2 regions of the Ruminococcus sp. AM31-15AC genome follow, and region 1 is predicted to be linked to the other one. Evidence: predicted binding sites of a transcription regulator. Region 1 holds the regulator's gene; the other holds the start of a gene.

Evidence for each region. The regulator HrcA, encoded in region 1, represses chaperone genes, less so after heat shock. The targets are predictions, from matches to a motif close to TGTTAGCACTCNNNNNNNNNGAGTGCTAACA.
Region 2: the regulator HrcA is predicted to act here: its motif matches at 3,316-3,346, upstream of htpG (molecular chaperone HtpG).

The regions. Positions count from the first base shown of each region.
Region 1 is NZ_QTYG01000004.1:27,349-34,950, reverse strand. Features, by position in the region: gene DW793_RS01970 (metal-dependent transcriptional regulator) at 104-475, shown strand; gene dnaJ (molecular chaperone DnaJ) at 560-1,711, opposite strand; partial or broken gene dnaK (molecular chaperone DnaK) at 1,869-3,742, opposite strand; gene DW793_RS15780 (nucleotide exchange factor GrpE) at 3,806-4,111, opposite strand; gene DW793_RS15775 (hypothetical protein) at 4,108-4,407, opposite strand; gene hrcA (heat-inducible transcriptional repressor HrcA) at 4,400-5,428, opposite strand; gene DW793_RS01945 (hypothetical protein) at 5,681-6,430, opposite strand; gene DW793_RS01940 (hypothetical protein) at 6,460-7,284, opposite strand; gene sfsA (DNA/RNA nuclease SfsA) at 7,507-7,602, shown strand, end outside.
Region 2 is NZ_QTYG01000006.1:67,677-75,278, reverse strand. Features, by position in the region: partial or broken gene DW793_RS03105 (CorA family divalent cation transporter) at 1-100, shown strand, start outside; gene DW793_RS03100 (hypothetical protein) at 249-587, shown strand; gene proS (proline--tRNA ligase) at 613-2,055, shown strand; gene DW793_RS03090 (CPBP family intramembrane glutamic endopeptidase) at 2,124-3,149, opposite strand; gene htpG (molecular chaperone HtpG) at 3,402-5,291, shown strand; gene DW793_RS03080 (PRD domain-containing protein) at 5,626-6,462, shown strand; gene DW793_RS03075 (PTS transporter subunit IIABC) at 6,569-7,602, shown strand, end outside.

The DNA of each region.
Region 1 (7,602 bases):
GAAATTGCTGAAAAAGCGTGCTTGCACTTGAAATGCGGTTTGAAATGTGATATAATAGTCGTAATGACCTGATGACAAACTTGTTCTAGGGAGGGACGTTATAATGCAGATAAGAGAATCAGCTGAAAATTATCTCGAAACGATACTTATTCTTAGCCAGCGCAAGGGCAAAGGCGAGGTAAGAAGCATAGATATAGTAAACGAACTTGAGTTTTCAAAGCCGAGCGTAAGTGTGGCAATGAAAAATCTCCGTGAGAACGGCTATATAACTGTCGACAAGGACGGTTATATTCGTTTGACAGACAAGGGCTTGGAGATAGCCGAGAAAATGTATGAGCGTCATACGTTGCTTTCACAGTGGCTCATAAAGCTTGGTGTTGACGAGAAAGTTGCAGTAGAGGACGCTTGCCGTATGGAACACGTTATCAGTGCGGAGTCCTTTGCGGCTATCAAAAAGCACACAGGTATGGCTTGATAAGATGATAATTGCCGTGGGTCTTCCTGCGGCATTTTTTATTGCAAACAAAAAGGAGAACAGCTTGTGCCGTTCTCCTTTTTGTTATTTGAATTTGTCTTTGAGCTTGTCAAAGAATGTTTTGCGCTTTGCGTAGTTCTTTTCACCGAGGGACTTTTCGTAGTCACGGAGCTTTTCTTTCTGCTCTTTGGTTAGATTGCGTGGAACTTCAACTGTTACACGAACGTAGTGGTCGCCGTGGTCGTTTCTGTTTACCTTCTTTATGCCCTTGCCTCTCAGACGGAACACTGTGCCTGTCTGTGTACCCTCCGGCACTGTGTATTTTACCCTGCCGTCAACTGTAGGAACTGTTATCTCGTCACCGAGAGTAGCCTGTGCATAAGTAAGCGGTATCTCTGTCCACACATCATAGCCGTCACGCTCGAAAATAGGGTCAGGTCGAACTGTAATGTTGATGTGCAGGTCACCGTTAGGACCTCCGTTTATACCGCAGTTGCCCTCACCGCCTACTCTAAGTGTCTGACCATCGTCGATGCCGGCAGGAACGTTTATCTCCTTTTCAGATACCTTCTTTACTCTGCCCTGACCGTTGCAGGTATGGCAAGGGTTGTCGATTATCTGACCCTTACCGCCACAGCGACTGCAAGTCGTGGTCTGAGCGATGTTTCCGAAAGGCGTTCTCTGTGTTATCCTTACTGTACCGGTGCCGTGGCAGTCAGGACAGGTCTTAGGCGAAGAACCTGCGGCTGCGCCTGTGCCGTGACAGTCAGGACATTTTTCGGCTCTGTTTATGCGAATTTTCACGGTCTTGCCCTTGCAGGCTTCCATGAAGTCAAGAACAACGTTCGCTCTTATATCCTCGCCACGTCTTGGTGCGTTAGGGTTAGCAGAACGTCCGCCACCAAAGCCTCCGCCAAATCCACCGAAAATGGAATCGAAAATATCGCCCATATCGCCAAATCCGCCGAAGCCTCCTGCACCTGCTCCACCGCCTGCACCGTAGTTCGGGTCTACGCCTGCGTGACCAAACTGGTCATATCTTGCTCTTTTATCTTTATCTGAAAGCACTTCATAAGCTTCATTTACTTCCTTGAACTTTTCCTCGCACGCTTTGTCGCCGGGGTGAAGGTCAGGGTGATACTGCTTTGCAAGCTTACGGAATGCCTTTTTTAATTCATCGTCTGTGGCAGTTTTAGAAACGCCAAGCACTTCATAGTAATCTCTTTTTTCAGCCATATAAACGCCCATGCTCTGTAAGCTGCAGATCGTGAAAGTCTTGGGGCATGGGCTTGCCTCCTTTTTGTAAGTATAGTCCTTTCACGCTTTTCACACAGCCTTTTAATACGGCAATAGCCCCTGCTCGGAAAATCGGAGCAGAGGCAGCCGTTATGATTTATTCTGCGTCAGTAAATTCAGCGTCTATAACATCGTCGCCGCCGTTGTTTGAAGCGCCGCCGTTGCTGCCGCCATTTGCTCCGCCCATGTTGTTAGGGTCAAAGCCTGCGGCACCGCCTGCTGCCTGCTGTGCCTGTGCAGCCTGCTGATATACCTTAGTTGCAACGCCCTGGAATGTTTCCTCAAGCTCCTTGTGCTTAGCCTTGATAGCCTCGATATCAGTACCCTTGAGGGCTTCCTTAAGAGCGTCTATCTTAGCCTGACAAGCTGACTTGTCAGCAGCGTCTACCTTGTCACCGAACTCGCCCAGTGACTTTTCAGCCTGGAAGCAAAGCTGGTCAGCAGCGTTTCTAGCGTCAACGTCCTCTTTCTTCTTAGCGTCCTCTGCTGCATATGCCTCAGCTCCTTGACAGCCTTATCTATATCGTCCTTAGACATATTTGTTGAAGAAGTGATAGTGATGTTCTGCTCCTTGCCTGTGCCAAGATCCTTAGCGGAAACGTGTACGATACCGTTAGCGTCGATATCGAATGTTACCTCGATCTGTGGAACGCCTCTTGGAGCAGGAGCGATTCCGTCAAGTCTGAACATACCGAGCTGCTTGTTGTCCTTTGCGAACTCACGCTCACCCTGAAGTACGTTGATATCAACGGCTGACTGATTATCAGCGGCAGTTGAGAATATCTGTGACTTCTTTGTAGGTATAGTTGTGTTTCTCTCGATGATCTTTGTGCAGATACCGCCCATTGTTTCAAGACCAAGTGACAGTGGAGTTACATCGAGGAGGAGCAGACCGTCCTTAACGTCGCCTGCGAGTACACCGCCCTGATATGCAGCGCCAAGTGCTACGCACTCATCCGGGTTGATGCCCTTGAATGGCTCTTTGCCAAGGAATTTCTTAACAGCTTCCTGAACGGCTGGTATTCTTGAAGAACCGCCGACCATAAGGACTTTCTGGAGGTCGTTAGCTGACAGACCTGAGTCTGAAAGTGCCTGACGAACTGGTCCCATTGTTGATTCAACAAGGTCAGCTGTCATTTCGTTGAACTTAGCCTGTGTAAGTGTCATTTCAAGATGCTTTGGACCTGTAGCGTCTGCTGTGATGAATGGGAGAGAGATAGTTGATGAAGCAGTAGAAGAAAGCTCTATCTTAGCCTTTTCAGCGGCTTCCTTGAGTCTCTGCATTGCCATTTTATCGCCTGAGAGGTCAACGCCCTCAGTCTTCTTGAACTCTGTGATCATCCAATCTATAATTCTCTGGTCGAAGTCGTCGCCGCCCAGGTGGTTGTTACCTGCTGTAGCAAGAACTTCCGTAACACCGTCGCCCATTTCGATGATAGATACATCGAATGTACCGCCGCCAAGGTCATAAACCATGACCTTCTGATCATCTTCCTTATCGATACCGTAAGAAAGTGCAGCGGCTGTTGGCTCGTTGATTATTCTCTTTACTGTCAGACCTGCGATCTGACCAGCGTCCTTAGTAGCCTGTCTTTGTGCGTCTGTGAAGTAAGCAGGAACTGTGATAACAGCCTCTGTTACCTTTTCACCCAGATAAGCTTCTGCGTCAGATTTCAGCTTCTGAAGTATCATAGCTGAAATTTCCTGTGGAGTGTAATCCTTGCCGCCCATGTGAGCCTTGTAGTCAGAGCCCATATGTCTTTTGATAGAAATTACAGTGTTGTCATAGTTTGTAACAGCCTGTCTTTTTGCTACCTGACCGATAAGTCTGTCGCCGTTCTTTGAAACGCCAACTACTGACGGAGTTGTTCTTGCACCCTCGCTGTTAGGGATAACAACGGCTTCGCCGCCCTCCATAACTGCTACACAAGAGTTTGTTGTACCTAAATCTATACCGATGATTTTGCTCATAAGATCAAGTCCTTTCAAAATTTACTTAATTTATATCAAGACCTTTAGTCCCGATGTCTTTGTTTATGGATTTGCTACTATTACCATTGCGTGTCTTATGACCTTGCCGCCTATGGTGTAGCCGTTTTGAAGCACCTGCGCCACAATATTTTCACCGAGGTCAGGGTCGTCAACTGTGCTGACTGCCGTTGCAACGTTCGGGTCAAATTCCTTGCCCGCAAGCTCCATTACCTCGACGTTGAGCTTTTTAAGTGCGTCGCTGAACTGATTGAAGATCATTTCAACACCCTGTTTATAAACTGCGTCCTGAGTTTCTGTGCCTAACGCTCTTTCAAAGTTGTCAAACACCGGCAGGAAGCCGTTTATCACATTTCCCTTTGCTGTGTCTGTAGCTCCAGTCTTTCCTTTGCGCTTCTTTTCCTGAAGTTATCATATTCAGCCATAAGTCTGAGATACTTGTCATTAGCCTCGGCAAGCTCTTTTTTCAGCTTTTCTGTTTCGCTTTCCTCCGCCTTTTTCTCTGTATCCTCAGTGGCATTTTCTGCGGTATCCGCCGCTTCTTCTACTTCTTCGCTTTCAGCAGAGGTGTTTTCCTCTTTTTCAAGCTCGGTGTCCTTTTCAGTTTCCTTACTCAATTTACGCCGCCTGCCTTCCTTTTTATTCATTTTCGTCATCTTCTTTGTTTTGCTCTTGTGGCTTTTCGGATATCATTTCCGATATCTTCCCTGTGAAATACTCGAGATATGGGATAAACTTCGCATAGTCGAGCCTCATAGGACCTATAAGCCCCAGCGCACCTGCTGTTTTGCCGTCCTTTGAGAACGGAGCTGTTATAATAGAGGAGTTGTGGATAACAAACCCGTCACGCTCAGGGGAGAACATAACGTGAAGCCCTGAGAACGTTTCGTCAATAAATCCTTTAAGCTCCTTCTGATTATCGAGAAAGCTTATTATCTCATTTTGGTTGAAGTCCTTGCAGGTGAGAAGATTGCTTTGACCTTTGATAGACACGCTGCTCATTTCCTTTGTCATCTTCATGATCTCGGAAACAAGCGGTGAAAGGGTCATCATGTACGTTCCCATTGCTTCTGTGAGCTTTTCAAGATAAGCGTCCGAAAGACTGTCGATAGGCACGCCGTTGAGATTTTCCTTTACGAAGTTATCAAAAAACTCAAGCTGATCCTGACTGAGGTCGAACTCCAATCGGCAAACCTTATTCTTAATAGAGCCGTTGGACGTTATCATCAAAATAACGTACATTCTCTTTCCTGTAGGTATTACCTCTACCTTTGAGATAAGCGAGAACTTTGGCGTTGCGTTTGCGACCACCGCCGCACATTTCGTAAGATCCGCCAATGCCATTGAAGCCTTGTTCACAAGGTCTTCCTCTGTGACATATTCCTGCGGTATCATTGAATCCAGCATCTTCTTTTCATTTGCTGTAAGCTGGTTTTGCTCCATAAGCTGGTCAACATAAAGCCTGTAGCCCTTATATGTTGGTATTCTGCCTGCGGAGGTGTGTGGCTGTTCGAGATAGCCTTGCTTCTCAAGCTCTGCCATTTCATTTCTTATGGTCGCTGAGGACGCTTTGACGTGAGCCATTATCGCCTTTGAGCCTACAGGCTCGCCTGTTACGATATATTCATTGACTACCGCTGAAAGTATTTTCAGCTTGCGGTCGTCCATTTGCTCACCACCCGTTCTTCTTGTTAGCACTTATTACATTTAAGTGTTAGCACTCTTTCTTCTTGAGTGCTAAGTATAGTTTATACCCTTTTGACGATTTTGTCAAGTGGTTTAAGACTATTTTTCTCACAAATTTCAAAAATATTTGAATCTCATTTCCGTCACATTGCACAATGCTTTGCTGAAAATGCAAAAAAAGCGGGCAGACCGCAGTGGTCTGTCCGCCCGATGTTGGAAAAAGATCAGATAAAATTATTCTTTTGTATAAGCAGAAAGATCAGGAACAGCAAGCAGGCTGTCGTCTGCTTCGCCCATGGAATCTACAGTGAAGTAAACTGCACTTGATTCGTCAGCACCCTCTGGGAGCAGAACTACCTGCTTAAGGTCATATGTAGCACCGTCAAAGCCGTAAACTATCTGACCCTCAGCACCTGCAACGGCACTGTCGAGGTTATAATACTCGTGAACAACGTTTGTTGTTTCGTCAATATATGCGTGGTCAAAATCGAGAGCCGCCCCGAAGAGAATGTCAGAGTCCTTCCAAGCGTTCTCGTCAGCATCAGCTACCGAGTAAGTAGTTGTTGCCTCAGAAACGTTATACTTCTTGCCGTCGCCTGGGTAAACAGCATATGACTTCATGCCCTGTATTGTGCTTGACTCGTAAGCCTTGCCGTCCTTTACGCAGATAGTATATTTTGTTCCGCTGTTTGACATCTGACCCTCAAGGGTAACGAGGTAGCCGTCTGCATATTTTTCTTTGAGCTGCTCAAATGCTCTGAAATCACCGTCAACGTCATAATCTGTTGTGCCTGCGTTTGTGGAAGTGCTGTCAGCGGAGCTTTCGTCTACTGTGCTTTCAACAGGAGCAGCCGATTCTGCGGCAGCCGTCGTTGTAGTAGTTGTTTCAGCCTTTGAAGAGCTTGCAGTATCGTTCTCAGTGCAGCCTGCCATTGCTGTACACATTGCCAAAGCTGCAATAATAGTTACCATTTTCTTGTTCATAATATTTTGCCTCCGAAAAATGACAAGAATCACTCGGCTGACTCAGCGCCTGACTCAACATCGAGTTCAGCGTCATAAGGGATATCGTCAGTGCTCATATCGAAAGACTGCTCTGTCCAACTGTCAAAATCGTCAGGGAGTTTGACTTCAACGTTTTCAGTTGTGAATGAGTTTACTGTAACAGTAGTTGTTGAGCCGTCAGAGATAGTTTCTATCTTAACAATATCCTTTGTGTCAGCATTGAAGTAATACTTGAATGTTGTTGTGAAAGAATGATCGTCAGAATCGCTTGTGTCGAGAGTTACGCCTGATTCAAGCTCGATATCAGGATCTTCTGTGTTTTCAAAAGTTTCGCAGATAAGACCGTCGTCAGTTGTTTCAGAGCTTATGAACTTGTAGCTGTCGTTAATGCCGTAGCCTATTTCGCTCTTGAAGTCGTCGATAGATTCTTCCATATCAACAGTGTAATACGTTTTTGACTCGCTGTCAAGTGTGTACATAACTCCGTCGATACTATAGATGTCCATATCCACGCCCATAAAGTTCATTTTCATGTGCATATTGCCGCCTGCTATCTCAACAACGGCTGATGAATTGTCATATTCGCTTGCCACTGTCATGTCGATAGCAAGGCTCTCGCCCTGTATCTTCTTTGTATACTGCGCTGTGAGAGTATCCTCGAGATCTGTGGCTGTGCCTGCTTCTGAAGCAGTTGACTCGTCAGCGGCTGCGCTTGTTTCTGCCTTTGATGTGCTGTCTGCTTTTGATGAGCTTGAAGAACTGCTGTCAGAACAGCCTGCCATTACTGCGCATGACATGATAAGAGAAACGAGAAGTGCAGTTATTTTTTTCATTATAAATACCTCTTTCTAAAATTTTAATAAATTATTATTGTTATATAACCTATACTCAAAACTATAACATATTTCACAAATAACGTCAATAGATTTTGTGAAATATTTTTCCCTTTTCGTATCGAATCACAAATCAGCAAAGCTAAGAAAGCATGATTTAGGTATTTATAATCAAACATATTTGTGGTATAATGTGAATAGTAAGAATAAAAGGAGCGAATTATGAGATACGATAATATACATAAAGGCAAATTTCTATCAAGACCGAACAGATTTATCGCCAACGTTGAGATAGACGGCAAGTCTGAGGTCTGCCAT
Region 2 (7,602 bases), on a different contig from region 1:
TATGCCCGAACTCAAAGAGGGGTATCCGGGTGTTATAGCTCTTAGTATAATAGTAGTGATAGTGTGTATAATCTTTTTCAAACGAAAGAAAATGCTTTAAGGCGGACTTTGTTCCGCCTTTTTTCGTGCTAAAGGTCAGAAATGGCGGTAAATTCATATTTCACCTCTTGAATTTGGATGATAATTGTGCTATAATAACTTTATATTTGCGAAAAGAGGTGACTTGTCTGAATAAAGAATTACTGCTATTGCTGTTGAAGCTGGCAGCAGGCTGTGTCATAATAATGACCTTTATCGTCATTGCCTGCCTTATCACTCCGAAAATAGCACGATTTATTGAAAAACGTCACCCTGAGCTTGCCGAAAAGGACGATCCCGAAAGGGTGGACGGTGAGAATACAGGGAATGATCCTGAGAACTATAAGGTACAGGGCATATTTGATAAGTCCCATATTGACGGCTGGGATCCCAACTATAAGATATATAACGAGGATATCTATGCTCTTAATTTTAAAAAGAAAAAGAAGAATGTCAGAAGTGAAGCTGTTAAAAAAGACGACGGCAACAAGAATAATGACAATGCCTGAATGATATAAGAAAGAGGTTTTATAAATGGCTAAGGATAAGAAAATGGTTGATGCGATAACCTCCATGGACGAGGATTTCGCAAAGTGGTATACTGATATATGTATGAAGGCTGAGCTTGTTTCATACACAAGCGTAAAAGGCTGTATGGTAATAAGACCTTACGGCTACGCAATATGGGAGAATATCCAACATATACTTGACACAAAGTTCAAGGAGCTTGGTCATGAAAATGTTTGTATGCCTATGTTTATCCCTGAGAGCCTGCTTCAGAAGGAGAAAGACCACGTTGAGGGCTTTGCACCTGAGGTAGCTTGGGTAACATACGGCGGAAGTGAAAAGCTTGAAGACAGACTTTGCGTAAGACCAACGTCTGAAACGCTTTTCTGCGAGCATTATGCTAATATAGTTCATTCCTACAGAGATCTTCCTAAGCTTTACAATCAGTGGGTATCTGTTGTACGTTGGGAAAAAACAACAAGACCATTTCTTCGTTCAAGAGAGTTCCTGTGGCAGGAGGGTCATACTATCCACGAGACACCTGAGGAGGCTATCGAGGAGACAGAGAGAATGCTCAACGTATACGCTGATTTTTGTGAGCAGCAGCTTGCTATGCCGGTCGTAAAGGGCAGAAAGACAGAGAGCGACAAGTTCGCAGGTGCAGAAGCAACATACGCTATCGAGGCTCTTATGCACGACGGCAAGGCTTTGCAGGCAGGCACTTCGCATTACTTTGGCGATGGCTTTGCAAAGGCTTTCGATATCACTTATACCGGAAGAGATAATAAGCTTGCACACCCATTCCAGACATCATGGGGCGTTACGACAAGGCTTATCGGTGCAGTTATAATGACACACGGCGACGATAACGGACTTGTTCTGCCACCTGCTGTTGCACCTGTTCAGGTAGTTATCGTACCTATAGCACAGCACAAAGAGGGCGTTCTTGACAAGGCTAACGAGCTTTACAACACACTTAAAAATGCAGGCATAAGAGTTAAGCTCGACGATTCAGAACAGTCACCTGGCTGGAAGTTTGCACAGTATGAGATGAAGGGCGTTCCTGTAAGACTTGAAATTGGTCCAAAGGATATTGAGAACGATCAGTGTGTGCTTGTTACAAGACACAACAGAGAAAAGGTATTCTGCAAGCTTGGTGAGCTTGTTGAAACAGTAAATGAAAGACTTCAGGCTGTTCATGATGGTCTTTATGCGAAGGCACTTGAAAACAGAGAAAGACGTACCTATGTTTGCAAGACACTTGACGAGATAACAAAGGCTCTTGAGGAAAAGGGCGACGGCTTTGTTAAGGCAATGTGGTGCGGCGATGAAGCTTGCGAGGATAAGGTAAAGGAACTCACAGGAGTAGGTTCAAGATGTATCCCGTTCGAGCAGGAAGAGATAGCAGATACCTGCGTATGCTGTGGAAAACCAGCAAAGCATATGGTACTTTGGGGCAAGGCATACTAATTAACTTTTGGATATAAAAATAACGGGTGGCTGTCAACTTAGTGTTGGTAGTCACCCGTTTTGTTTTATCAGCTGTTTGCTTGGATAAGGCTCTTTACTATCGGCACGATAAGGCAGAGCATATATATCAGTGTGGCAGGGTTTGTAAAGACGTATCTGCGACATTCTTTCGGTGTAAGCACGTTTTCGCTGTCATCAATGATAAGCTTTTTAAGGCTTGTGAAAAGAACCATAAAGCCCACCAGACCTATGACTATCTCAGCAACGCTCATGAAGGTTTCATAGTGTTCAAGTCCTATCGCATCAGATATGGACGAGAAGTTTGCGAGCAGATTGTTTAGACAGTGTATTATAACTGTTGGCAGTATCGAGCCGCACTTTGCGGCGATAATAGCGTAAACAAGTCCCGTGCCGAATGCCGAAGCCGCCTGAGGGATATTTCCGTGCATAAGTCCGAATGCAAGTGCCGAGAAAAGCACCGCCGCACCCCTTCCGTATGGGCTTAGAGCTGTGAGGATCGCTCCACGGTAGATAAATTCCTCCACGATAGGGGCTATTATCACAACGTATGAGAACTGCACTATTACTGCAATGGCAGAGGGCTGATGAATGGAAAAATCGCTTGTGGGAACTGTCACACCATTTTGACCAAGTATACCCGTGAGGATAGATGTGAGCTGTGACAGCAGAATGTTTATCACAAAGCAGGCTGAAAACCATTTTAACCCTTTTACTGCCGTGCCTTTTTTCGGCTTTATGAAGCTTGATCCTCGTTTTCGGAAAAGTATAGCAAAAACTATCCCAAAAACAAGCACGCTCATAAGAGTGATAAACAAATTTGCCGTCATGGAAAAAGTAGTTGAACTTATAAAAGTGGTCTGCTTTTTCAGATAGCTGAGAACTGCCGAGTAGCTAAGAGTGAATTTTCCTGAGTGATAAGTGTATGCAACGTAAAAGAATAACACTGCGAATATCCTGTTTAGCAGGTTGTATAAAATGAGCAGAAGTGAAATTTTCACGCAGTCTATAGTAAGAAGTTTCTTTTCCTGCTGTTTTTCAGGGGTCAGCAGAGAAACAGACTTTTTGGTAGTCAAATATTATTCCTCCCTTGTTCGGTCTTATCTATATATTATAGCACACAACATGGTGCTTTTGCAAATGGTATTTTGTCAGGTATGTGATGAAATGTTATGAATTTGTAAATAAATAAGAGAAATTTTGTGATAACTATTGCATTTTATCAACCTTGTTGTATAATATAATTAGCACTCAAATAGATAGAGTGCTAATTATATGGAACAGTATTCAAAGAAAGTAAAATATTATTAAGGAAAGGTCGAGATTTTATGCAGACAAAAGAATTTAAGGCAGAATCAAAAAGACTGCTCGATATGATGATCAATTCGATCTACACTCATAAGGAGATTTTTCTCAGAGAGATAATCTCAAATGCAAGCGATGCTATTGATAAGCTGTATTTTAAGTCCCTGACAGACACTTCTGTGGGAATGAAAAAGAGCGACTTCGCTATCAATATCGCTATCGACAAGGAAAACAGAACGCTTACAGTTTCTGATAACGGCATCGGTATGACCGAGGAGGATCTTGAAAACAACCTTGGTACTATCGCAAACTCAGGCTCGTTCGCTTTTAAGAAAGACAATGACCTTGGGGACGATGTTGATATCATCGGTCAGTTCGGTGTAGGCTTCTATTCTACTTTTATGGTAGCAAAGGAAGTTACCGTTGTAACAAAGGCTTTTGGCAGCGATCAGGCTTATAAGTGGACATCTGACGGTGTTGAGGGCTACACAATAGAAGAGTGTGACAAGCCTGACGGCGTCGGTACAACTATCACACTTAAACTCAAGGACGATACTGATGACGAGAAGTATTCAACATATCTTGATCAGTATCAGATACAGTCGCTTGTAAAGAAATATTCTGACTACATCAGATTCCCTATCAGAATGGAAGTCGAGCATACTCATTATAATGAGGAGGGTAAAGAGCCTGAGGTACACAAGGCTATCGAAACTCTTAACAGCATGACCCCTATCTGGAAGAAGAACAAGAGCGAGCTAAAGGACGAGGATTACAACAACTTCTATATGGAGAAGTTCGGTGACTATGAGCCGCCTGTTGCACATATCCATTCAAAGAACGAGGGCGTTGCAACATATGATGCACTGCTTTATATACCTGCCCGTGCGCCTTTTGACTATTACTCAAAGGACTATGAAAAGGGACTCCAGCTTTATTCAAGCGGTGTAATGATAATGGAAAAGTGTGCAGACCTGCTTCCTGACTGGTTCAGCTTTGTAAAGGGCGTTGTTGACTCTGAGGATCTCTCACTGAACATCTCCCGTGAGCTTTTACAGCAGGACAGACAGCTCAAGATAATCGCAAAGAACCTTGAAAAGTCCATAAAGAACGAGCTTGCAAAGCTTTTGAAAAACGACCGTGAGAAGTACGAGAAGTTCTACAGCGTATTCGGACTTCAGTTCAAGTTCGGTATCTATCAGTCATACGGCGCTGCAAACGAAACTCTGAAAGACCTTCTTATGTTCCCGTCCTCATTTGACGGCAAGAACGTTACACTCAAAGAGTATGTTTCAAGAATGAAAGAAGATCAGAAAGAGATCTACTATGCTTGCGGCGAAACAAAGGAAAGGATCGAAATGCTCCCTCAGCTTGAAAAGATCAAGGATAAGGGCTATGAGGTTCTTTACTTTACACAGGACGTTGACGAGTTCGCTATCAAGGTGATGATAAACTATGACGGCAAGCCGTTCAAGTCCATAAGCGACGCTGACCTTGACCTTGATACAGAGGAAGAAAAGGAAGAGGCTAAAAAGCTTGACGAAGAGAACAAGGATATGTTCACTTTCATGCAGGAAGCTATCGCTGACAAGGTAAAGACTGTCCGTCTTTCAAAGAAGCTTAAAACTCACCCTGTTTGTCTTTCATCAGACGGCAGCATAACTATCGAAATGGAGAAAGTCCTCAACGCTATGCCTCAGAATGACGGCAATAAGGTAAAGGCTGAAAAGGCACTGGAGATAAATCCAAACCACCCTATCTTTGAGAAGCTGAAAGACCTCTATGCTAACGATAAGGACAAGCTGAAAGACTATGCAAAGCTTCTTTACGATCAGGCTTTGCTTATCGAGGGTATGTCTATCGACAACCCTGTTGAGTTTGCAAACCTTGTTTGCGAGCTTATGACAAAGTAATAAAGCTATACAGATACTCTCTTAACATACCGAAAGCCGTGGGAACAGCAGTGTTTCCACGGCTTTTTTGTGCTTTTCAGGCTGATAATTGTAGGTTTTATACAAAACAAAATGAGTTTATTTGTTAAAAAAACAGATTTGAAAAACAAATTTTATGTACGCTGTTGACAAATAAATGTAGGTGTGTTAATATAATTATAGTGAAATTGATACATAACATCTTTTATTGGAGTGTTACCTTTCATTTATAGACTGGGCATGACCAACTTTGTACGGACATATTGTATGGGTTCGTATTAAGGTTGGTTTTTTTGATTTTATAGGGGGATTTTTAATGAAAATAATCAAGGTGATAAATAATAACACCGTAAGCGTTATAGACGATAAAGGAAAAGAGCAGATAATCTCAGGCAAGGGGATAGGCTTTGGGAAAAAATATGGTGATGAGCCTGACAAGGATAAAATACAGAAAATGTATTTTGTTACAGACTCCGAGCTTAGAAAAAGGCTTATCGAGTGTCTGACCGAGATACCATATGAGCATATAAAGCTTACGGCAGATCTTGTGGACTATATTTCTTCACATATCGACGGAAAGCTAAACGAGTCGCTCATAATAACACTTTCAGACCACATCTCCTTTGCCATTGAAAGAAAAAAGCAGGGACTTGAATTTGACAATCCTCTTATGGACGCCATAAGCGACTGCTTCCCAAAGGAACTTGCTCTTGGAAGATATTGCGTGGCGGAGATATATCAGCGTTTGGGCGTTGAACTGAGGGGTGATGAAGCGGGCTTTATCGCAATGCACATAATAAACGCAAGGCTCGGCACAAAAATGGAACAGATACAGGATATCACTAAAATGGTGAACAACTGTGCTGAGATAGCGGACGCTTGTCTGGCAGGGAAGATAAACAAGAACTCGGTGGCATATGAAAGATTTCTTGTGCATTTAAAATATCTTGCGAAAAGGCTCTTCAAATCTCAGGAGCTTCCTAATGTTCTCAGCAGGGACGAGGAGTTCGCTGATATCATAAAAAAGAAATTCAAAAAGCAGTATAAATGTGCAAAGCATATGCAGGATCATATTTTGAAGAATTATGCTAAAACTATATCGGAAGATGAAATGATAACTCTTTCGATCCATCTGAAGAAAATAAGCGGATAGGCATTATTGCCACAGCTTATATAATGTATTCGCTGCGGTATTATCATTAACGGTACCATAATGATAATTCAGCTGAGATAAATTGATCATGGAGGATATTATTATTATGAAGGATAAAATTTTCGGCGTATTGCAGCGTGTGGGACGCTCTTTCATGCTCCCTATCGCACTGCTGCCGGTGGCGGGTCTGCTTCTTGGAATAGGCAGCTCTTTCACCAACGCCACAACTATCGAAACCTATCATCTTGGCAAATTCATCTATGAGGGCGGTGTGCTTTACACTATCCTCGACATAATGAGCAAAACGGGAAGCGCCGTTTTTGATAACCTTGCGCTTCTGTTTGCAATGGGCGTTGCTATCGGAATGGCAAAGAAGGAAAAAGAAGTCGCAGCCCTTTCGGGTGCTATCGCCTATATCGTAATGAACACCACTATCAGCGCACTTATCACCGCAAAGGGCGGCGTTGAGGCAATGGCAGAAAACTCCACAACGTCAGTGCTTGGTATCACCACGCTGCAAATGGGCGTTTTCGGCGGTATCCTTGTAGGACTTGGCGTTGCCGCACTTCACAATAAGTTCTATAAAACAGAACTTCCGCAGGTGCTTTCATTCTTTGGCGGAACAAGATTTGTTCCTATCGTTTCAACTGTCACATACCTTATCGTTGGTATCATAATGTTCTATCTGTGGCCTATCGTACAGCTTGGTATCTCAAAGCTTGGCGTGCTTGTACTCAACTCAGGCTATGCAGGCACATGGATATACGGAATACTTGAACGTGCACTTATCCCATTCGGACTTCATCACGTTTTCTATATGCCTTTCTGGCAGACAGAGCTTGGCGGCTCGATGATGATAGACGGCAACATGGTAGCAGGCGCACAGAACATATTCTTTGCAGAGCTTGCTTCAAAGTCAACAGAAGTTTTCTCAGTATCGGCAACAAGATTTATGGCTGGAAAATTCCCGTTCATGATATTTGGACTTCCTGCTGCAGCGTTTGCAATGTATAAAACTGCTCGTCCTGAAAAGAAAAAGATAGTAGGAAGCTTGCTTCTGTCAGCGGCTCTTACTTCAATGATAACAGGTATCACAGAGCCTTTGGAGTTCACATTCCTGTTTGTTGCACCTCTTATGTA